Regions from separate parts of the Sphingomonas sp. PvP018 genome, predicted to be linked through region 2. Evidence: riboswitches for the same ligand, from Rfam matches in the RefSeq annotation. Region 2 holds a riboswitch; the other holds the start of a gene.
What was found. A riboswitch is a leader RNA that binds a small molecule or an ion and turns the genes downstream of it on or off. The one in region 2 is predicted to bind cobalamin.
Positions count from the first base shown of each region.

Region 1: it holds a riboswitch for cobalamin, as region 2 does, so the genes downstream of both, J3A66_RS18545 (TonB-dependent receptor) here and J3A66_RS14440 (TonB-dependent receptor) in region 2, are expected to answer to the same signal.

Region 1 is NZ_JAGIOU010000002.1:94,572-106,460, forward strand. Features, by position in the region: gene J3A66_RS18535 (DUF3526 domain-containing protein) at 1-882, opposite strand, end outside; gene J3A66_RS18540 (ATP-binding cassette domain-containing protein) at 879-1,619, opposite strand; cobalamin riboswitch at 1,823-2,064, shown strand; partial or broken gene J3A66_RS18545 (TonB-dependent receptor) at 2,479-4,401, shown strand; gene J3A66_RS18550 (hypothetical protein) at 4,388-5,845, shown strand; gene J3A66_RS18555 (hypothetical protein) at 6,177-6,716, shown strand; gene J3A66_RS18560 (hypothetical protein) at 6,739-7,134, shown strand; gene J3A66_RS18565 (magnesium and cobalt transport protein CorA) at 7,147-8,115, shown strand; gene J3A66_RS18570 (hypothetical protein) at 8,264-8,527, shown strand; gene J3A66_RS18575 (class I SAM-dependent methyltransferase) at 8,540-9,061, shown strand; gene J3A66_RS18580 (hypothetical protein) at 9,058-9,321, shown strand; gene lysA (diaminopimelate decarboxylase) at 9,339-10,571, shown strand; gene J3A66_RS18590 (hypothetical protein) at 11,251-11,598, shown strand; gene J3A66_RS18595 (NF038122 family metalloprotease) at 11,865-11,889, opposite strand, start outside.
Region 2 is NZ_JAGIOU010000001.1:3,235,695-3,247,583, reverse strand. Features, by position in the region: gene J3A66_RS14445 (catalase) at 1-1,090, opposite strand, end outside; cobalamin riboswitch at 1,309-1,550, shown strand; gene J3A66_RS14440 (TonB-dependent receptor) at 1,718-3,889, shown strand; gene J3A66_RS14435 (hypothetical protein) at 4,017-5,150, shown strand; gene J3A66_RS14430 (hypothetical protein) at 5,262-5,546, opposite strand; gene J3A66_RS14425 (ATP-binding protein) at 5,777-7,330, shown strand; gene J3A66_RS14420 (LuxR C-terminal-related transcriptional regulator) at 7,327-7,923, shown strand; gene J3A66_RS14415 (hypothetical protein) at 7,947-8,318, shown strand; gene J3A66_RS19320 (DUF2779 domain-containing protein) at 8,377-9,783, shown strand; gene J3A66_RS14405 (endo-1,4-beta-xylanase) at 9,921-11,063, shown strand; gene J3A66_RS14400 (TonB-dependent receptor) at 11,165-11,889, opposite strand, start outside.

The DNA of each region.
Region 1 (11,889 bases), on a different contig from region 2:
ATCATCGGGATTGTGACTGTCGCCCAGCTGGCGCAGGTCGCGCGCGATGGCGACATCGGTCTGAAGACGGTTCTGGAGCGGCACCGCGGCCCCCGCAATGTCGGGGGCGATGCGCGGCAGCAGCACGACCGCGACCGTCCATATTGCCAGCAGTGCAAGGAGGGCATCACGCCCGCGCCGGGCAAACCCCGACGCGAGCAGGATCAGGACGACCCACAATGCAAGATACAGCGCATAGCCAAGCCCGATGGCCGCCATTGGCAACGCCAGCGTGCCGGGTTGCGCGACGACTGCGACAAAACCGATCATCGCCGGTAATCCGACGATCAAGGCCACGATCCCGAGCGCGGCAAGCTTGCCACGCACCAGCTGTCCGCGCGAGACACCCTGCAGCATCAGTAATCGCAGTGTTCCTCGTTCGGTCTCGCGCGCCAGCACGCCGAAGCCCAGGAAGATCAGCAGCAATGGGGCAACTACCTGGAGGACGAAGGCGGGGGTAAGTTGCCCAAAACGAACCAGCAAGGAGCTTTGCCGGACGTCGCCAAAATTAGCGCTGTTCTGGCGGTGGCCTTCGAGGAACATGCTGTTGCCGGTGAAGGCGTCGACACCGGGATCGAACGCGGCCAACGCCCCCAGCGGGCGATAGATGAAGGTGCCGTAATGGACCATACGGTGCGGGTGGCGATCAGGTTGAGCCTTGAACGCCGCAGCAGCCACCTGCTGATGCCGCGTGCGCAGCTCGGCGATGCCGCGTTGGTGCGACCATGAACTGAGTACAGCCGCCAGGGTCAGCAGGACGAGCAGAACAAGCGCGATTACCGCGACGCGGTTGCGTGCCATCAACCGAAGTTCGTCACGCGCGATCAGGTGGGTCGCACTCACGCCGCACGGGTCCCTACGCCGATTTGGAACCGCGCATGCAGGGCGCGAATGTCGAATCTTTCGGACCCGGTGGCCGTGACATCCTCGACGATCCTGCCCTGTTCAAGGAAGGCGATCCGGTCGGCGACATCGGCGGCAGATAAGAGGTCGTGCGTTACCATTAGCACCGCGGTGCCACGGTCGCGGACTTTCAGGAGCAGCGCGTTGAAGTCGGCGGTTGCGCGCGGGTCGAGACCAGAGGTCGGCTCGTCGAGCAGCAGCACCGGCACTTCGCGCAGCAACGCCACTGCAATCGCGACCTTCTGCCGCATACCCTTGGAGAAGCCGCCCAGCCGTTGGTCCCACGCCCGGTCCTGCAACCCGGCAGATGCCAGCGCATTGGTGATCGTTCCCCGGTCCTGACGTTGATCAGCGAGTGCCAACAGGTAATCGGCATTCTCAACAGCGCTCAGATGCTCGTACAGCGCGACGTTCTCGGGGAGATAGGCAATGCGTCGGCGTGCCGCGTCAGCGTCCGCACCTGGATCGATGCCGCAGACTGCGATCTGTCCTGCATCGGCACGCACAAAGCCGAGCAAAGCGGACAGGGTGGTCGACTTGCCCGCTCCGTTGCCACCCAGCAATGCCGTGATGCTGCTGGCGGGAACATCGAGCGATAGACCGTCGAGAACGCGATGGTTGCCGTAGGCAACCGCCAGTTCGTGGATAGCAATAGGGTTACCGTTATTATCGGGCATAAGCCTCAATCTAGCTGCGACATGATATAGCGTATCATACGATGTTGTTGCCGCGTTGCAACAGGAGCGGTCCGTCCGCTATTAGAAAAGCAGGTTGCGCTAGAGGACGCCGCCTGAACGCTACACCGTGACGTTCGGTTATGGCGATTGCCCAAGAGCATTGATCGGGATACATCAGCGCCGCTGACCTGCTTTTTGAAGCAGGCTGGCATGATCGCGTCGGTGTCCTGAGAGGGGCTTAATAGGGAACGCGGTGAGGGTGGTTCGCCGCCTGAATCCGGGGCTGTCCCTGCAACTGTAAGCGGCGAGCGCGATGCATATCGCTTCTTCCTTCACAGGGAGGGGCAGCCACTGGGCCGGACGTTCTGTCATAAAGGCCTGGGAAGGCCGTGCATCGTGTGATGACCTGTGAGCCAGGAGACCTGCCGGCGTCTGGTCGCTCTTGCCTGGCCCAGGGGGTGGCCGCGGCACGGTACTCCGTCGAGCGACGACGTGTGCGGTGGGGACCGCACGGGCATGCGTGCCGGTCGCAATCGCGTCCGGCTGGCGCGGATGTCGGCCGTTCGCGGGAGGTCCCTGCCGGGTTCGCCAGACGCCCGGGGGATTACCGTAATGCCGTTCCTATTGTCTCGCCTCGCGCTCGCGGGGGCTATTCTGTCGCCTGTCTTCGCAGCACCGCTCGACGCGCAGACCGCGCCGGATCCCGATACCAGGGACATCCTGGTCGTCGGACAGCATGCCCAGGGCACGCTCACCACGCCGAATGCGACCGGCAGCCGCCTGGGCCTCACGCCGCTCGAGACTCCCGCGACGCTCTCGGTCATCGACGGCGCCACGATCCGCGCGTGGCGACCTGTCCGTGATCGACGCGACGAGCCGCGCACCGGGCATCAGCAACGCGGGCAATCCCGGCAATGGCGGCACCGCACTCGCCGCGCGGGGCTTCAGCGGTCAGGGCTCCGTACTCCAGCTGATCGACGGCATCAGGCTGTTCCCGGCTGCCGGCACGATCACCTTTCCGACCGATCCGTGGATGGTCGAGCGGATCGACATCCTGAGCGGCCCGGCCTCGGTGCTCTACGGCCAGGGCGCACTGGGCGGCGCGGTGAATGTCCTGATGCGCAAACCCGATACGCAGCGGACGCACGTGGAGGGGGAGATCGGCTATGGCTCGCAGGACAGCTTCCATGTCGCGGCGGGTGCAGGGGGGCCGGTCACCGAGCGCCTCTCCTACCGCATCGACGGCAGCTATCGCCGATCGGACGGCTATGTCGATCGCGGCCAGTCGCGCAGCGATGCCGTGTCGGGCACGCTGCGCTGGGCGCCGACCGACACGCTCGTCGTCACCGCGCGGGACGATTATGGCGACCAGAAGCCGATGCGCTATTTCCGCACGCCGCTGATCGACGGTCGGCTCGACGACCGCATCCGGGAACGCAACTACAACACCCGCGACGGCGTCATCCGCTACCGGGACAACCGCACCAGCCTGCAGATCGACTGGACGCCGAGCGATGCGGTCGCCGTCAGCAACCAGGCCTATCGCCTCACCTCCAAACGCTCCTGGCTCAATCTCGAAACCTATTGCTGGGTCGCCGCAGACGGGGTCTGCGCCAACGGCAGTGGCAACACCGGCACACCCGGCGGCGTCCTGCGCACCGACATGACCGGCATCGTCCACGACCAGACGCAGTGGGGCGATCAGGGCAGCGTGACGCTGCGAACAGGCATCGCCGATGGCGTCGGCAACGACCTTGTCATGGGCTTCGACGTCAACCTCATCAAACTGACCTACTCCCACAATTTCGGGTCTGATCCCCAGGTCTCGGAGGTCGATCCCTTCGCGTTCGATCCCGGTCTGGTCGTCGATACGCAGGGGATCGCACCGCGCTATCGGACGCGGACCACCGAATATGCCGTCTTCGCCGAGGACCGGCTTAAGCTCGGCACGCACGTCTCGATCGTCGGCGGCGTGCGCTACGAGCGCGACGCGATCCGCCGCTGGTCGATCGACTATCCAGGCGGCGCCAGCACTGAGACGTTCGCACTCGACAAGCGGCTGCACAATGTGACTTGGCGGGTCGGGAGCGTCTATCAGCCGATCCCGACGGTGTCGCTCTATGCGCAATATGCCACCGGCGTGGACCCGCTGGGGACGCTGACGACCTATTCGACCGGGCAGGTTCAGTTCAGCAATGCGGTCGGCGACTAGGTCGAGGTCGGCGCCAAGGCAGTGTTCCTCGACGGGCATGGCACCGCGACGCTCGCCGCCTACCGCATCGTCAAGAAGCGCCTGCTGGCGCAGCTGACCCCGACGAGCCCGGTCGAGCAGGTCGGCCAGCGATCGGCCAAGGGCATGGAGGCCGCAATATCGCTCGATCTGCCTTACGGCGTCGGGATCGATGCGAACGGCAGCGTGCTCGACGCGACGTTCGACGATTTTACCTCGGGCGGCACGCGCTTCGACGGCAACACCCCGCCGGACGTCCCCGAGACGCTCGCCAATCTCTGGCTACGCTGGAACGCCACGCGCGCGCTCCAGGCGCGCGCCGGGTTGCGCTATGTCGGGCGTCGCTATTCGGACAACGCCAACAGCTTCCGCGTTCCCAGCTACACCACGGTCGATGCCACGCTCTCCTATGCGGTGACGCCGCACCTCGCAGTCGATATCCACGCCTACAATATGTTCGACCGGGACTATGCGCTCAGCACGTACAACAATCAGCAGTGGGTTCTTGGTCGTCCCCGCTCAATCGACGTGTCGTTCCGTGCTAGCTTTTAACGCCTTCATGCGACCGGAGTTTGCCAAGACTGCCCGGCGCTGGCTGTACCTCGTACATCGCTGGATCGGCATCGCCAGTTGCCTGTTCTTCGCCATGTGGTTTCTGTCCGGGCTGGTGATGCTCTACGTGCCCTATCCCTCCCTCTCGCCAGCGCAGAAGCTGGCTGGAAGCGATGCGCTCGACTGGGCAGCAGTGAACGTGCCGCCCCCGCTAGACGGCGGACGGCTACCGAAGGAACTGTTGCTCGAGATGCGCGACGGCACGCCTGTTTGGCGCGTGACCGGGTGGGATGGAACGCACACCACTTTTGCCGCCAGTCGCGGTACCGTCTTGCGACCAGTCGATGCTCTTTATGCTGGTCGGGTCGCTGGCCGCTTTGGCAACGCACCGACGAAGCACGTAGAACGGCTGACCCGGGATCAGTGGACGGTTGCTGGCGGCTTCGATCGGCACCGTCCCCTTTGGAAGGTTGCGCTGGCCGACGCCTCCGGCACGGAGGCCTATGTGTCGTCGAATACGGGCGCCGTCGTTCAAGTGACCACCCGTCGCGAGCGGTTCTGGAATTGGGTCGGCTCGGTGCCGCACTGGCTCTATCCGACGGTTCTAAGACAGGATCAAACGGCTTGGCGTCAGGTCGTGCTATGGGTGTCTGGTCCCTGCATCGCTGCGGCGGTCGCGGGAATGTGGATTGGGATCCTGCGGACCCGCATCGGCGCACGGCGCTTCAAGGGCGGGCGAATGACACCCTACAACGGCTGGATGCTCTGGCATCATGTCGCGGGGCTGGTGGGTGGTGCCTTCCTAGTTGCCTGGATCTTTAGCGGTTGGCTGTCGGTCGATCCCGGCCATCTGTTTCGTGGGACGAAGCCAGACGAGGCGGCTATGCGGATCTATCAGGCCTCTGATCCGATGCCGGACCTAGCACTCGACCGGCTCCGCATAGCAGGCGAGGGTGCGGTGATAGCGCACTTGACTCACCATGCGGGAACCCCCCTCGTCCTGCTGTCCTATCACGACGGGCGGCGAGTAGTGTTGAATGCGGTCACACTCGCGCCATCCCAAGCTACAGAGGTGGCCATCGTGAGGGCCGTACGTCATCTGGAGAGCTCCGCGCCGCTACTCTCGGTCGATTGCCTGACGGCGCCCGATGCATACTGGTATGCGGTCGGGATGCTACCGCGTCTACCAGTGTTGCGGCTGCGTTTTGCCGATCCGGCGCAGACTTGGTTCTATGTCGATCCCGCTACCGGGGAAGTTCTCCGGACGGTTGATGAACGACAGAGGGTGTACCGCTGGGTATTCAACCTCCTCCACAGATGGGATCTGAACACGCTGACATTGCACCGGCCGGCCTGGGATGGACTGATCTGGGTGTTCTCGATCGCCGGTGTGGTGACGTCGATAAGTGGTATCTGGCTTGGTTGGAAAAGGCTCGCACGGTAGCGGTTTTTGTAGCCAGCTTTTCCGGAAACCGAGGAGGCTGCGGCTACCGTCCAAAATCACCTGTTTTTCGCACAGTCGTGATTACGACCGGGTTTTCCGCGCATCTTACCGCTGCATGGCGATAATTGATGGATTTTAGACTGGCGGCTTTCGGGATCGGACGGCATTAAAGCGGCCACGGTCCCAGGTGCAGCGGATGATCATCGACAAGATCGCGCCGTTCGCCGGAGAAATCGGCCCGCACTATGCGGGCACTACGCAGAAATGCCGAATCGATCTCGAATTGCTATGTCGAGGCCGATAACTGGATTGCCACAACAAGGATAGTGGCATGACGGCGTGGCATCGGTCGCGGCGTGCGGATCTCGGTTTGCGCGCCTCTGGACTTCTTCTCTGCGCTATAGCGTACGCTGCGGCTTTAATACTGAGCGCGATGCATATTTCATCTCAGAATGCCGGCGTATTTGCGTACGCTTTTGCAGCGATATGCTTCCTGGGAGCGAGCGCCGGCAGCGCGCTGGTGATGCTCGGCCACCATCTGTCCGATGAAATCGAGCTTAGCGAGCGCTGGCGCCCCCGGTCTCGTGACACCTTCCTGCCTCCGGAGAACTCGAAAGCCATGAATACGACGGAACCTGCATTGCTCGTGGTTGGACGCGATACCGATGGCAGCTGGACGGTACGCGAGAGTGCAGGGGCGATGCTGGGACGTTTCCCCTCCGCCCAAGCTGCGGAACGCTTTGCTCAAGGCGAGCGGCGTGGCCGCACCACCGTTGCAATCGCGACGTCCGCAGGGTTTCAGCCACGGATCGCTGGTCGTCTGAGCCTACGCACCGACGGGGTCGGATTGCCGGAAACCGCTCGTGCCTAGATTACCGCCCCGTCTCGTCGGCGTGATGCTGATCGCGGCATCGGGGGCATCGACCCTCGTGCACCGCTCGGTCTACCAGGCGGCTAACCAAGGACCGGCGCAAACTGCGGAATTCGCACTTGGATTGTTGACCTTCATGCTCGCAAGCGCCGGTATCCTCCTGCTGGTGCATGGCGGCAAGCTTCTAGAGCGGGGCAACGCTTCTAGCCTAACGCCTGAGACACAGCTGGCGGACATCGCTGCAAGGCTGATGGAACCGATAAAGGTGCATGGACGCATTTACGATACCCGACACGGCGCCGCCTTGATGCAGGCACGTCACGCTATTCGGACGTCGCGGCGCTTGGTCTCTCGCAACACGCCGCACGGTAAGCCTCTGCTCGGGACCAGACGCTCCATCCTGTCGATTTGGCGCTGATCGCGCTTTGCTGTGCCTGTCATTGCCGCCTACCTTTACCGGCACGGTCGCCGTGTTCGTGAGGTCTCGATCGACGAACGTGTCGATTGCCCGAGCGACCGGTCGGAGTTCGTCTGGATCGGTTTGTCCGACCCGTGCGAAGACGAGTTCGATACGCTGCGTGAGCTATATGGTCTGCATCCTTTGGCGGTCGAGGACGCCCTGAAGGACGGGCAGTTACCCAAGGTCGATGTTTACGGTAACCAGTTGTTCGTGATCGGGCGTACAGCGCATCTGACTGACGGCCATATCGTCTATGGCCAGACTGCGACCTTCCTGGGTCACAGCCACATCATAACCGTGCGTCAGGGGTCCACCCGCTCGCACAAGACACTGCGCCAGCATCTTGAGGCCGCTCCCGACCTTCTGGGGCAGGGGGGCGATTATGTCCTCCATGCGGTGCTCGACTTCATCGTCGATGGGTATCTGCCGTTGATGACGGCGCTCGAGGAGGAAGTCGCGGCGATGGAAGAGCGCATGCTCGACACGTTCCTCGACCGTGCGCAGATCGCGCGCATCTTCTCGTTGCGACGCGACCTGATGCGGTTCGATCGCATTCTGGTGCCGATGGAAGAGGTCGCCCGTAAGCTTGCGCGCAACGATCTGCCCTGCGTCGATGCCGAAGCACGGCATTACTTCAGCGACGTTCTCGATCATATTCGCCGCATCGAGGCGATGGCGAGTGGCCTGCGTGAGGTCCTCACATCGGTATTCGAATTCAGCAACCTGATCGAGCAGCAGTGCACCGGCGTCATCACTCGTCAGCTGGCTGCCTGGGCCGCGATCCTCGCTGTCCCGACCGCGATCGCCGGCATCTACGGCATGAATTTCGAACATATGCCCGAACTGCGCAACCCTTACGGCTACCCGATCACGCTCGGCGTCATTCTGACCATCTGTTCTGGCCTGTACTGGCGCTTCCGCCGGACGCGCTGGCTGTAGCGCCAAGGCGGCAAATGCGACGAGCCGTTGCCAATGCTACGGCCGCACTATGGGGTTTACTGGAATCGATCTCGAATCACTATGCCGGGGGTCGTAATTGGGGTGCGCGGGCGCCTGGACGCTCGATCATAGAGGCACGAAGGCGAACATGTCGTCTGAACCCAATCCGGAGCCCGATGAACGCGGGCTCGTCATCTACGTCGGGCAAGACAAGGCGGGCCACTGGCTCGTGCAGGATAACGGCAAGAAATTGGAAGGCCGTTTCGTGTCGCGCAGCGCGGCGCTGAGCTTCGCCAAAGGCGAATGCCAGATCTACCATGCAAGCCTGGAAATGGCGGGCATCCCACTGGTTCCGTTGATCCCGTTCGGTCCGGTGACCGCAGCTGATTTCCAGCTGCCCCGCGCAGCCTGAGAGGGCACTGACATGACAACCAGAATGCAATGGGATGGCGCACCATCGGGGTCAGCCAACCACACGCGACCGGCATCGTCCGTGACTGCTGGCAGCCGCGTCGCGCAGAGCGATCCGCGTTGGCCGCGTATCGTATCTGCACTTTTCGATCTCCGAGAAAGGCATCGGCACTCCGTTCGTATCGTCGACGCCGACTGTGCTTGCGGAACGCTGCTGATCGAAGCGGCAAGGTACGCTCGCGTGCTCGGGTTTACCGCGATCGAGGGCCACGGCATTGATGGAGCACCGACGATGATCGGGCGTGCCGGTGCAGCCGCGATACGGTTGCACGAGCCTGCGATCGGCCTCACCTTCGAGCTTGCCGATATGGCGCAGGCGTTGGCACGGGAAGCCGATTTCCCAGCCGACATCGTGCTATGCCACGACCGTCACGGGGAGAGCGATCAGTCCGGCATCGCCGGGCTACTGGCTGCTGCCGGCGACCTTGTCATCGGCGACCCGATATCGGCCGTTACACACAGGCAGGCAGCATGACCCGGCGCGACCTGCAATGGAAAGCTGGCGGCTTTACGCTGACGGCCATCTCCTGCGCCTTGTGCACGGCCGTCGATGGTTCGCCATTGATGATTGTCTTCTTTCCGCTGGCGCTGCTCGGCCTGCCGCTGATGATCCACGGCAAACGGGTTGGGCAGATGTTTCGGGCTGAACGGCGGGGGCACAGCCACACCGTCGACATGGTTCATACCGCACGTGTTCGCCGACGGGGCCAAGGTGTCGACGGCTTCGGGCAATGATCATTCAAGGACCGAAGATGAGCTTCTTCGACTATCATGACGGCATCCTTCATGCCGAGCAGGTACCACTGCCGGAGATCGCCGACGCGGTGGGCACGCCTGCCCATGTCTATTCCGCTGGTGTCCTGCGTCACACCGCCGAGGGTTTCACAGCCGCTCTCCGTCACCTTCAGTCCGCCCGGTTCGCCTTTGCGGTCAAGGCCAACCCAAACACCGCAGTGCTCCGGCTGCTCGCCAAATGCGGCTATGGCGCGGACATCGTGTCGGGAGGCGAACTGCGTCGCGCCCTTGATGCGGGGATGGCACCCACCGAGATCGTATTCTCCGGTGTCGGCAAGACCGACCGCGAGCTCATCGATGCGCTGGATGCCGGGATCGGCCAGTTTAACCTGGAGCTGGAGGAGGAAGGACGTGTTCTGGCGCGTCTCGCTCAAAGCCGCGGGGTCCGAGCGGGTGCGGTTCTGAGGGTCAACCCGGACATCGACGGGGGCACCCACGCGAAGATCTCGACGGGCAAACGTGAGAACAAGTTTGGTGTCGCCATTGCCGAGGCACCCGACATCTTCGACCGTCTCGCGAGCCTGGACGGGTTAGACCTCCACGGAATAGCGCTCCATATCGGCAGCCAGCTCGGCGACCTAGGCCCGCTTGAAGCTGCCTATCGGCGGGTCGGCGAACTGGTGTTCGAGCTGCGCGCGCGCGGTCACACGATAACACGTGTCGATCTGGGCGGTGGGCTGGGCATTCCCTACCGTGCCGGCGATACGATGCCGTCTTTTGCAGACTATGCGGCGATGGTCTCCCGAGTGACGGAGCAGTGGAACACCCGCCTCACGTTCGAGCCTGGTCGAGTCATTGCTGGCCTAGCCGGGGTTCTGATGACCCGCGTCATATGGGTGAAGCCGGGCGTCATGTATCCGTTCGTTATCGTGGATGCAGCTATGAACGACCTCGCACGGCCTGCGCTTTACGACGCCTATCACCGGTTTACCGCTGTCGCACCGAACGGGGAAACCATGGTGGCTAATATCGCGGGGCCGGTTTGCGAAACCGGCGACACGTTTGGCATGGCGCAAACGATCGATCGCGTCGGACGTGGTGACCTGGCGGTATTCCATGCGACCGGCGCATACGGTGCCGCCATGGCGTCGAGCTATAACTGCCGCCCGTTGAGCCCTCAGGTGCTTGTCGACGGTGATACCTTCACGGTGGTCGGCGATCGGATCCTGCCGACGGAATTGGCGGCTTAGTCGAAGCTTTATTAAGCGGCTTGTAAAGCAGCGGACATCACCTCGCGGCGCGGAAGGCCTAAGCTTCGCGACAGCCGTGGACGTTCGTGTTTTAAAACGTCGATGCTCATTGCGCGGCTTGTCAGCGCCAGATACTGTCCAAGGCGAATGACGGGAAACACCTGTTTGTCGCACAGCGGTGATTACGACCGGGTTTTCCGCACATTTGACCGATGAATGGCGTGTAGAAAATCGTGAACAGCGCGGTCGGCGTCAGCGATTTCCAATCTCGAGCGGTTCGAGAGCCAAATAAGCCCGAAGGTGCTCTTCGAGCGCCTTGAGGCGGCGAGAGACGGCCTGTCTGATTTTCACATCAATGATAGCCACACTGACGTGGACGTGCTGGTGGTTAACTTTTCGTTGAAATCATTAGTTAAATATTCAATAACCTTTGATGGCTGAAATTTCTCACCCGATTGCTCTGGCACATGCGCAGGGCTTGCAGGCAAGATAATTCGTAGAGGCAACACCCTTGAAATGCCCATAGCCGATACACGAGTACGACGTATGGTTGGCATGGTTTTCGGGATTCGCCATTGGAGCTTTAGCCAATTGACCAATATATATTTGCTTACGCTAACGGACATTTGCCACTTCTGGCGTGCCGGATGAACCAGCTGCCGGATATGGAGTTCCAGAAATGACTTTAAAATCCCTCAATCTGCTGGGCTCCGCAGCTCTAATCGCGGTCGCTGCGATGGGGTTTCCAGCCAGCGCCAGCGCCCAGACTGTTAACGACGAAATCCGCTGTGTGATGGTAAGCAATGCCCTGGTCGCCGGATCGAAGAACCCTCGAGGGCGCCAGATCGGGGCGTCGGTGGGTGCCTATTTTATGGGGCGGCTTGACTTCCGTCCGCCAGCCCAAGTCAAAGCCGCTCTTGTCCGGCAGAACCGGCGAATCCCGGGCAAAGAAGCAGAGGCTGTAATGAACGCCTGCGCCGTTCGTGCCACCAAGGCCGAGGCGCGATTGAGGTCGCTTGCAAAATGACCTGTTAAAACCTGGCGGGACCGCGTCGTCCCGCTTAACGGCCCACCCCGCTGTTATAGTGCGAAAAACTCGCCCGGGGGCTGATCGTTAGCCTCGTTAGTCTGCCGGGAAAACTTTGGCGGATCGTTCTTTATGTCCGATCACGAAGCTCGGCCTGCGCCCCTGTTCTTTTTGCAGGTCAGATAGCCAATACATACCATCGAGGACACGACGGCCGAATTTGAGCGGCGCACAACGGCATGTCGATGTGCGTCGCTCGGTTGCGATTACGATGCAGTTTTGAATTGAGTA
Region 2 (11,889 bases):
TCATCTCGCCGATCTTGCGGAACGGCACGCCCAGCCATTCCTTGGTGTCGTCGAACGGATTATAGTCGAGCTTGGCGAACGCCGACGCCGACATCGTCTGCACCATCAGGTCCCAGACGGGGAAGTTGCCCTTGCCGATCTCGCCATAAAGATCGTCGGTCAGGTAGTTCCAGGTCGCGGTCGCGACCTGCGCGCCGTTCAGGTTGCGCACGCCCTGGCGGCTGATCCAGCGGAACTTGGCGAACATTGTTTCGCCCTTGGCATTCACCAGCTTGAAGGCATGGACGCCGTTGCCGTCCATCGTCCGGTAGGATGCCGGCGTACCGAGGTTCGAATAGACATGCGCGAGCATGTTGGTCGCCTCGGGCGTGGCCGAGAAGAAGTCGAAGAAGCGATTGGGGTCCTGCTTGTTCGTCACAGGCGAGGGCTTGAGCGCGTGGATCATATCCGGGAACTGGATCGCGTCACGGATGAAGAAGATCGGCAGGTTGTTGCCGACCAGATCCCAATTGCCCTGATCGGTATAGAATTTGGTCGCAAAGCCGCGCGGATCCCGCATGCCCTCGGGGCTGCCCGAGGGGTGGATCACGGTCGAGAAGCGGACGAACACGGGCGTCTGCTTGCCGGGCATGAACAGCGATGCACCGGTGATGCTCGAAATGTCCGCGGTCGCGGTGAACACGCCGTGGGCACCGGTTCCGCGGGCATGGACGACGCGCTCGGGCACGCGCTCCCGGTCGAAGCGTGCGAGCTTCTCGATCAGCGTCGTGTCCTCGAGCAGGACGGGGCCCAGGTCGCCCGCCGCCTTCGAGTGGCGGTTCTCGCCGATCGGCGCACCATTGTCGCGGGTCATCTGCGGCGCGGCGGCACTGGCTGAATCACCCTTGGCTTCGACAGTGCCGGCCACACCGGCCTGCGCCAGCGCGGGCTTGCCGGCGCTGGACGGAGCCGCCGCAGTCGTCATGCGGGTTTCCGCCTGCGTCTCGGCCGGTGCCACCGTCTGCGCGGCAACGGGCTGGATCATGGCACCCGCCGATGCCGCAGCCAGCAGCATCGCCGTCACAGCCTGACGGCTCTTCACGTTCTTCATCTCGATCCCTTAATCCTGCATGCCATCAGCGTGGCATCCCCGCACAGAGCGTGCGGCACCGCCGCCTCCTGATCGAGGACGCGCATCGCGCCAAACGGAGCTTCTGGATCACAGCAATCGAGCAGGACGATCGAGCCGCCATCGCGCCGCTCGCCGGACGATTGCCGAACGATCCTGACCGGGATAGACCGGCGCCGCTGACCTGTTCGATCCGAGCAGGACGGCATGATCGCGTCGGTGCCCCGAAAGGGGCTTAATAGGGAACGCGGTGAGGGTGGTTTGCCACCTGAAGCCGAGGCTGTCCCTGCAACTGTAAGCGGCGAGCGCGATGCATTTCGCTTCTTCCTGCAAAGGAAGGAGCAGCCACTGGGCCAGACGTTTCGTCATGAGGGCCTGGGAAGGCCGTGCATCGTGTGATGACCCGTGAGCCAGGAGACCTGCCGGCGTCTGGTCGCTCTTGCCTGGCCCAGGGGGTGGCCGCGGCACGGTACTCCGTCGAGCGACGACGTGTGCGGTGGGGACCGCACGGGCATGCGTGCCGGTCGCAATCGCGTCCGGCTGGCGCGGATGTCGGCCGTTCGCGGGAGGTCCCTGCCGGGTTCGCCAGACGCCCGGGGGATTACCGTAATGCCGTTCCTATTGTCTCGCCTCGCGCTCGCGGGGGCTATTCTGTCGCCTGTCCTCGCAGCACAAGTCCATGCGCAGTCCGCGCCGGATCCCGACACCAAGGACATCCTGGTCGTCGGACAGCATGCCCAGGACACGCTCACCACGCCGAATGCGACCGGCAGCCGCCTGGGCCTTACGCCGCTCGAGACCCCCGCGACGCTCTCGGTCATCGACGGCGCCACGATCCGCGCGCGCGGCGACCTGTCGGTGATCGACGCGACGAGCCGCGCACCGGGCATCAGCAATGCGGGCAATCCCGGCAATGGCGGTACCGCGCTCGCCGCGCGGGGCTTCAGCGGTCAGGGATCCGTGCTCCAGCTCATCGACGGCATCAGGCTGTTCCCGGCGGCCGGCACGATCACCTTTCCGACCGATCCGTGGATGGTCGAGCGGATCGACATCCTGAGCGGCCCGGCCTCGGTGCTCTACGGCCAGGGCGCACTGGGCGGCGCGGTGAATGTCGTGATGCGCAAACCCGATACGCAGCAGACGCACGTGGAGGGCGAGATCGGCTATGGCTCGCAGGACAGCTTCCATCTCGCGGCAGGCGCAGGGGGGCCGATCACCGAGCGCCTCTCTTACCGCATCGACGGCAGCTATCGCCGATCGGACGGCTATGTCGATCGCGGCCAGTCGCGCAGCCATGCCGTGTCGGGCACGCTGCGCTGGGCGCCGACCGACACGCTCGTCGTCACCGTGCGGGACGATTATGGCGACCAGAAGCCGATGCGCTATTTCGGCACACCGCTGATCGACGGTCGGCTCAACGACCGCATCCGGGAACGCAACTACAACACACGCGACGGCTCTATCCGATACCGCGACAACCGCACCAGCCTGCAGGTTGACTGGACGCCGAGCGATGCGGTCACCGTCAGCAACCAGGCCTATCGCCTCACCTCCAAACGCTCCTGGCTCAATCTCGAAACCTATTGCTGGATCGCCGCGGACGGCGTCTGCGCCAACGGCAGCGGCAACACCGGCACGCCGGGCGGCATCCTGCGCACCGACATGACCGGCATCGTCCACGATCAGACGCAATGGGGCGATCAGGGCAGCGTGACGCTCCGAACACAGATTGCCGATGGCGTCGGCAATGACCTTGTCATGGGCTTCGACGTCAACCTCATCAAACTGACCTACTCCCACAATTTCGGGTCTGACCCGCAGGTTTCGGAGGTCGATCCCTTCGCGTTCGATCCCGGTCTGATCATCGACACGCAAGGCATCGCACCGCGCTATCGCACGCGCACGACCGAATATGCGGTCTTTGCCGAGGACCGGCTGAAGCTCGGCACGCACGTCTCGATCGTCGGTGGCGTGCGCTACGAGCGCGACACGATACGCCGCTGGTCGATCGACTATCCGGGCGGCGCCGGCACCGAGACGTTCGTGCTCGACAAGCGGCTGCACAATCTGACCTGGCGGGTCGGAAGCGTCTATCAGCCTATCCCGACGGTGTCGCTCTATGCGCAATATGCCACCGGCGTGGACCCGCTGGGGACGCTGACGACCTATTCGACCGGGCAGGTGCAGTTCAGCAACGCGGTTGGCGATCAGGTCGAGGTCGGCGCGAAGGCCGTGTTCCTCGACGGTCGCGGCACCGCCACCCTCGCCGCCTACCGCATCGTCAAGAAGCGCCTGCTGGCGCAGCTGACCCCGACGAGCCCGGTCGAGCAGGTTGGCCAGCGATCGGCCAGGGGTATCGAGGCCGCGGTGTCGCTCGATCTGCCTTACGGTGTCGGGATCGATGCGAACGGCAGCATCCTCGACGCGACGTTCGACGACTTCGTCTCAGGCGGTATGCGCTTCGATGGCAATACCCCGCCGGACGTGCCCGAGGCGCTAGCCAACCTCTGGCTGCGCTGGAACGCGACGCGCGCGTTTCAGGCGCGCGCCGGCCTGCGCTACGTCGGGCCTCGTTATTCGGACAATGCGAACAGCTTCCACGTCCCCAGCTACACCACGATCGACGCCACGCTCTCCTATGCAGTGGCGCCACGGCTCGCGGTCGACATCCACGGCTACAACCTGTTCGACCGGGACTATGCGATCAGCACGTACAGCAATCAGCAATGGGTCCTCGGTCGTCCCCGCGCCGTCGACGTCTCGCTTCGCGTCGGCTTCTAGCGCGCCCCGTGACCGGCAGCCCGCGGGACGGGCCGCCGGCGATGTCGCCCCCCGGGAAAACCCCGGATAGCCGGTCGCGCGCGCGTCCGCCTAAGCCGCATAGCCACCCCATGAGGAGACATTGCGCATGCCGTTTTACCGGGCTTCCGAGCTGTTTACCCTGCGTCCCGTGCCGCCCACGCTCGGCAAGCCGGCATGGATGAACCTGCGCGCCGTACCGCGGGCACCCTGGGCGGGGGAGCCGGAGGCACTGCGCGGGCCCGGCATCTACGGCATGTTCCATGACGACCGGCTCGTCTATGTCGGCCTATATGCCGGCAAGGCTGAGCGGCCCTTTGGCGGATCGGTCCTCGAGCGCTGGGAGAAGCACGTCACCTATCAGACGCTGCGCTCGCCCTATGTCACCTTCGCCCGTCGGCATCTCAAGCATCTGCATGCGCTCGCCGCCGCAGAGCCCAACGGACCGATCGAGACGATCGTCGCGATGCTGGCGCTGAACGGCGATGAAAGCCCGCTTCTCCAGCGCAAGGGCGGCAGCTGCACCTTCGCCAAGGCGCAGCTCGCAGCCGCACACTGGGATGTGTTCGGGCCGGGGAACGAGGCCACGATGCTCGATCACCTCGGCTTCACCTATCTCCAATTGCCGCGCGACCTGGCCGCGACCGTTCTCCCCGAGCCCGGGCAGCGGCCGAGCGCATGGGTGAAGAAGCACTGGCTCGCGCCGATCGAGCGGGATCTCATTGCCGCGTTCATGCCGCCCTGCAACGACGGCACCGAACCCGGCGACGCGCCAGCGGTCGATCCGGTCGCGTTCGAGGAGCGGCTCGCCCGGCTGCTCGCCGACCGCCCCGCACCCGCCGTCGAGGATCTGGCTGGAGAGAGCGAGGCCGACGATGAAACCGACGGCGACGAGGAAGCGCTCCGCACCGAACCGACCGCCGCACCGAACGAGCGCGAGGCGCTGCTCGACGATCTCGCCCGGCTCTGCCCCGGCGCGCTGGAGATCTATTATACCGACGTTCCCGATCTGCGCATCCGGCCGCGCTCGCACGCACGCCGGGTGCTGCTGAACGTCTTTGCACATGGCGGCGGGCTCGCCTGCAGGACCAAGGCAAGCGTGGCGGCCTGCCGCGCGCTCGGCTTCGATGCGAACGACGCGCCGGCGGGCGTGTCGATGAGCGCGGCGTTTCCGATCGACCTGTCCCGCCACTCCGCGGCGGATCTGTTCGCAGTCGCCGGTGCCGCCCTCCCCGGCGACTGACCCGCCGGTCGGGGGAGCCGGCCATTCATGATGTGCCCTGGCGAGCGACAAGCCCGTCAGGGCACCCGCCCTGCTGCGCAGACCTTCCGATTCCGCGTTAAGCGCGGTTGCCTACGGATCACTCCAGCGCCTGGCCCCCCACAGGATCAGATCGCGGCCGACGAACACGACGCACACGTCGCCAATGGCAAACGCCAGACCCAGCCATGTCCATCCATGAGATAGCAGCAATGCGGGCCACGCGACGGCGAGCACGATCAGCAGCACGCCGATCGGCCGCGTCAGGCGGTTCCACCACCGCCGCGGCACGACCTGATGGCTGTAGACGATAACGCTGCCATCCTCCTGGTACCAGAGCTCGCGCACCTCGTGAATCGGATTAGGTCCGTCCGTCATCGTGCTGTGGCGCGCGTTACACGGTGACGATTCCGCGATCGCGAGACACTATGGGCTGGCATCGATACATTCCCGGAGCTGGCTCGCGATCATCATGGCCATCGCCGCCGCGTCGAAAACCCGGGAATTTCCCCGATGGCCTATCGGCGCCGGATGCGGCTAGGCAGCCCTCAATGCCGCTGCCTCCCTCTTCGCCCCGCCTCTCGATCGGTGCCGTAGCCGGCAAAACAGTGCCACGACTGACCGACCTTCCCTGGCTCATCGGCTATGCAGCGGCGTTCGCGGCCGCGCACCAGGCCGCGGCAGGCTGGGGCGGTCAGGGCTTCTACTCGCTGCTCTATCCCGCCGCTGGCGTCAGGCTGGCGCTGCTATGGAGCCGTGGCCCGCGGCTGACGCTGGCGGTGATGGCGGCGGAACTGATCGTGCAGACGATCGCCGGCATCATCGTTCCGGGCCAGGCCGGCTGGCTGACCGCGGCAAACGGCGTCGCCCGGCCCGCGCTGACCTATGGCATCGTCGTCTGGCTGGTCCGCCACGTCGCGGCGCGGTCGCAATCGAGCCTCGGCGTCGCGCCGATGCCGCTCGGCCTCGCCGCAGTCACCGCGCCGGTCGCGGCGACCATGGCGGCGCTGCCCTGGACCTTGTTCAGTCCCGAATTGACGGGCGTCTCGGGCCTGCGTCAGACGGTGGCATCGCTGACGGGCTTTGTCGTCGGCGACCTGCTCGGCGTGTTGCTGATCGCCCCGCCCTTGCTCTGGGTGGTCCATGCGGGGCAGGACCGACCCCGGGCACTGCACCGCCCGACGCTGCGTCAGCTTGCCGGACTGGCCGAAGCCGCCATTGTCCTCGGCGCAGCGATCGCCGCGAGCACGCTGCTGGCGGCGATCGGGCTGGGCGTCCCCGCCGCCCCGGCGCTGCTCGCGGTCGCCTGGATCGGTTTGCGCTTCGGCCGCACCGCGGGTTGGTGTGCGATCGTGATCGTGGCGGCGATCGTCCTGCCCTTTACCGCGACCGACCTGCCCGTCGCCGAACGGCTCGCCTTGCACATGAGCCTCGCATCGATCGTCGTCGTCGGCTACCTCGCGGGCAGCTTCGCCGATGCGCAGGCGCGGGCCCAGAGCGACCTGTCGCGCCGCGACCGCATGCTGTTCCAGGCGGAACGGCTGAAGACGCTGCGCGCCATGTCGGTGGCGGTGATCCACGAGATCAGCCAGCCGCTTTCGACGCTGGCGATCGAGGCCAAGCACCTGCACGAGATCACCGTCGCCGCGGATCCGGACATCGCCCAGACCGCCGCGCTGATCGACCGCAAGGCGGCGGCGCTGTCCACGCTGGTCCGCCGGCTGCGCCGTTTCGGCGGTCGATCGGTCGACGAACCGAGCGCCCTGCCCCTGTCCGCGCTGGTCGAGACCGTCACGGCATTGACCCGTGCCGAGGCCAGGGCGGCGCGGGTCGTGGTGGAGGTGTCGCCCATCGATCCCGACCTGGTCGTCTTCGGCCAGGAGATCGAGCTCGCGCAGGCGGTCGTCAATCTCGTCCGCAATGCGGTGCAGGCGTGCGACGGTCGTGTCGCGCTCTCTGCCCATCAGAACGACGACCGGGTCGTGGTCATGGTCGCGAACCGCTGCCCCGATCGGCGGGAAGCACGCCCCGGCATGGGCGTCGGGGCGCTCGTGGCGCGGGCGATCGTCGAAGCCCATGGCGGCACGGTAGAGCGTGTCACGCACGCCGACGGCACCATCTGCGCGACGCTATCCCTCCCGCGCCCCGGAGCCGAGACATGACACTCCCCGCCAATCAGCCGGATCGTGCCGCCGTCTATGTCGTCGATGACGACCATGACCTCGGCGCGGCTGTCGCACGACTGCTCTGCCGTCACGGTCATGCCGCCGAACCCTTTCTCGACCCGGTCACGCTGCTGTCGGTCTATGCCGAAGCACCGGCGCTGTGCATCGTCACCGACATCATGATGGGCGACCTCGACGGCTTCGGCTTTGCCGACCGCGTGCGGATGATCGACCCCGCGGTTGCGATCGTCTTCATGACCGCGTGGCCGACGACCGCGAATGCCGTGGATTCGGTGCGGCGCTATGGCGGCCTCGATTATCTGGAAAAGCCGCTCGACGAGACACGCCTCCTCAGCGCGGTTGACGAGGGGGTCGCATGGTCCCGGCGCCAACGCAGCATCCGCGCACGAACCGCAGCCCTGTCGGCGCGCGAACGTCAGGTGTTCGACCTGCTCGTGCAGGGACATAGCAACAAGGCCGTTGCCGACATCCTCGGGCTCAGCCCCAAGACGGTCGAAGATCACCGCGCGGCCATCGTCGCCAAGACCGGCACCAACGGTCTTGCCCAATTGATCGCGCTCGCGCGGTGACCGCACCCTTTGACGGAGGTTTCATGCCGACCACCACGGCGATCGACGAGACGATGATCGAACGGGCCATTCTCGATTTGCTCAAGACCCGCCGCGAGATCTATCCGTCGCATATCGTCGGCGAATTGCGGCGCAGCCATGCCGGACTGCCGTTGGACCGCACGCGCGACGTGCTCGAGCGCCTTTTCATCGAACGACGCGTCGCGCGATTATGGCATCGCTACATGCTCCCGGCGGACGTCGAGCCGGTCCGCGCCAAGTGGCTCGGCCTGATCGAACGCCAGGCCGAACGGATCGACGCGGTCGCGGTCGATCCCGCAACGTCGCGCGACGCGCGGGATCTTGTAATGCGCTGGGACGGATGGTCGATGGAGGGGTGTGATTTTGCCGCCTGACACGCTCTCGCCATCGCGCCTCGCCGCATTCGAGCGGTGCCCGCGGCACTTGTGGCTGATGACGTTTCGGCCCGACTGCGCAGGCTCGACGAACGATGCCGCCGATCGTCGGGCGACCGCGTATGCGATTGCTGCCGAGGCGCGGCGGCAGATGCCTGACATGGTCATGATCGACCCCGCCTCCGGTCGATCGGCAGCATCAGCAGCGACCGGCGCAGCGATTGCGACCCGCCAGACCATCGCGGGCGCGCAGTTCTTCCACGACGGCGTGCAGGCGATCGTCGATATCCTCGAACCGGATGGCGACGGCTGGCGCATCGTTGCCGTTCGCGGTTCGACCAAGGCAAAGCCGGACCATCTCGCCGCACTCGCGACTCAGGCCTGGGTCGCCGCCGCCAACGGCCTGCGCATCACATCGGTTCACGTCCGCCACCTCGATCGGGACTTCACGCTGGACCGCTCGGGGGACCGCGGCGGGCTGTTCGTCGATACCGACGTGACCGCGGTGGTTGCGCCGATCGTGGCGACACAAGGCGCGCGCATCGGTGCGGCCAAGGCCTTGCTTACACAAAGCGAACCTGCGGCGATCGTCGGCGATCACTGCCAGGCGCCGTACGCTTGCGCCTTCGTCGACCACTGCCATGAAAACTTGCCCGCAGGTCCGTACTGGCCCGTGACGATCCTGCCGCGCGGCGCAGGCAAAGCGTTCCTGCGCCGCGGCATCGACGACCTGACGCTCGTCCCAGTCGAGGATCTGCGCTCCGAGACCGACCGCCGCGTCCACCGCGCCACGATGACCGGTCAGGTCGAGCATGATCCCGCGGGCGCTGCGCAGGCAATCGCCGACTGGTCGTATCCGCGCATCTGGCTGGACTTCGAAACCGTCAGCGACGCGGTGCCGGTCTGGCCCGGCTGCTCGCCCTATGAGCAGGTGCCGTTTCAATTCGTCGCGGATGTCGAAGCCGCTGACCACGGCATCGTACGGCGCGAGTTTCTCGATCTGAGCGGCAAAGATCCGCGTCGCGCCTGTGCCGAGGCGCTTGCCGCACTGCCACGGACCGGCGCGGTCATCGCCTGGCACGCCCGTTTCGAACGCGACGTCGTCCTGCGCCTCGCGCGTGCCTACCACGATCTCGCCGCCGTGCTCGACGATCTCGCCGCGCGCATCGTCGACCTGCTGCCCGTCACCCGCGACCATTGGTATCACCGGGACCAGCGCGGAAGCTGGTCGATCAAGGCGGTCCTGCCGACGATCGCACCGCATCTGGATTATGCCACGCTGGCGCTGCGGGACGGCGGCGACGCGGTCGCGGCGTATCGCGAAGCGGTCGACGTCGCATCTACGCCAGAGCGCCGCGCCGAACTCGATGCCGCCCTGCGCCTCTATTGCGGCCGGGATGTCGAGGCGATGCGGGTCGTTGCAGAACGGCTGATTGAACCGGGCCCACCTTCCCCCGTTGCATAGACCCGTCCAGGGCCCTCTTGCCACCGAACCGTTGCGTCTTCGGCCATCCAGTTTGCGTATCAAACCAGAGGCTTCGGGATTGACCTGTTGCAGAGAAACCGCCAGCGTTAGCGCTATCATAAAAGAGAGGATGTGCTGTGGAAATTACGCGACGCACCGGGCTGGCGATGCTGACGGGTCTTGCCGTATCGGCCGGCGCCCGTGGAACGGCCGCACCTGCGCCGACCGGCCTGCACGGCATCGCCGCGGCCAAGGGGATGCGGGTGGGATCGAGTTTCGCATGGGGTGCCCCGGGTGCCGATCGTGGCTCGTTCGCGAACCCGGCCTATGCTGAGCTGCTCAAGCGCGACTGTGGTCTGCTCGTTGCCGAAAACGAGATGAAGTGGCAGGCGTTGCGACCCAGCGCGACCGCCTTCGACTTTACCCGCTTCGATGCGATGATGGCATGGGCGGACGCGAACGCACTGCCGGTGCGCGGGCATAATCTGCTGTGGCATCAGCCCAAATGGATGCCGCGCTGGGAAGAAGCGCATGATTTCGGCGCGACCCCCGCGCGCGCCGCCGAACATCTGCTGGTGGACCATATCACGACGGTTTGCCGCCGCTATGGCACGCGGATCCGCAGCTATGACGTGGTCAACGAGGCGGTCGATCCCAAGGATGCGAGCCTGTACCAGACCGCTTTGTCGCGCGCGCTGGGCAGCCCCGAGGCAACGCTGGACCTCGCCTTCCACACCGCGCGCCGCGTCGCGCCGCACGCGCAGCTGGTCTATAACGACTATATGAGCTGGGAACCCGGCAACGCGACGCACCGCGCCGGCGTGCTCAAGCTGCTCGAAGGGTTCAAGGCGCGCGGCGTGCCGATCGATGCACTGGGCGTACAGTCTCACCTCGTCACGCAGGGGGTCGACGCACGTGCGACGATCGCCGGGCTCGAGGGCGAGTGGCGCCGCTTCCTCGATGCGGTCACCGCGATGGGCTATGGCCTGGTGATCACCGAGCTCGACGTCCGCGACAATTCGCTCCCTGCCGACTTCACGGTCCGCGACCAGGCGATGGCCGATTTCACGCGCGGCTATCTCGACGTGATGCTCGCCTATCCGCAGCTTCGCGACGTGCTGCTGTGGGGGATGACGGACCGCTATAGCTGGATCGAGGGGTTCGAGCCGCGCAAGGACAAGGCCCGCCGCCGCCCCTGCCCCTATGACGCCGCGTTCAAGCCCAAACCGATGTACACGGCGATCGCCGCCGCGCTTGCTGCCGCCCCGCCCCGCACCTGACGCCCGGACAAAAAAAGGGCGCCGCGATTGTCGCGCGGCGCCCAGGGGGAGAACGGGAAAAGGATCGAAAGGGTCGGCCGCACCGGCCGACCCTTTCGCGCTTATCTGAACGACGCGCGGATCGAGAAGGTGAAGCGGCGATCCGCGATGAACCAGTTGCGCGGCCGGGTCAGCAGATCATCGTTGATCACATATGACGTGCGCGTGATCGAGTTGGTCAGGTTGACGCCCTGGAACCCCATCTTGATCGCTGGTGTCACTGCGTAGAAGATCGAGGCGTCGAGCTGCCCGTATTTCTCCGCGTAGACCGGCGAGTTCGGCACGATCACGTCGCGGATCGTCAGCAGGTTCTTCGACCGCCAGTTATACGCGGCGCGCACTTCGAGCCCGTTACGCTGATAGAAGGGCGCGAAGTTGAACTGGTATTTCGACAGCCCCTGCAGCGGCAGCCCGCTGGTGTCGACGTTGGAGATGATCCCGGCGGTGACGTTCGGATCGTCGGAGTCGAGATTCTGCTGCGACACGCCCGACGACTTCACGTAGGTGAAATTGGCTGCGAGCCCGAACCCGCTCAGGAACCCCGGCAGGAAATCATAAGTCTGCTGATAGCCGACCTCGAACCCCTTCACGCGACCCGTCTCGGTCGAATTCAGCGGGGTCGTGATGATCCCGTCGAATGTCGCGCCGTTGTTGGTGAAGCTCTGACGCTGCAGGCTGTTGGTCTGCACGCCGTACAGGTCCTTCTTGAACAGCGAAAGCGTGAGCTGGCCGACATTCGAGAAATACCATTCCGCGGTCACATCGTAATTGTCCGCACGGACCGGCT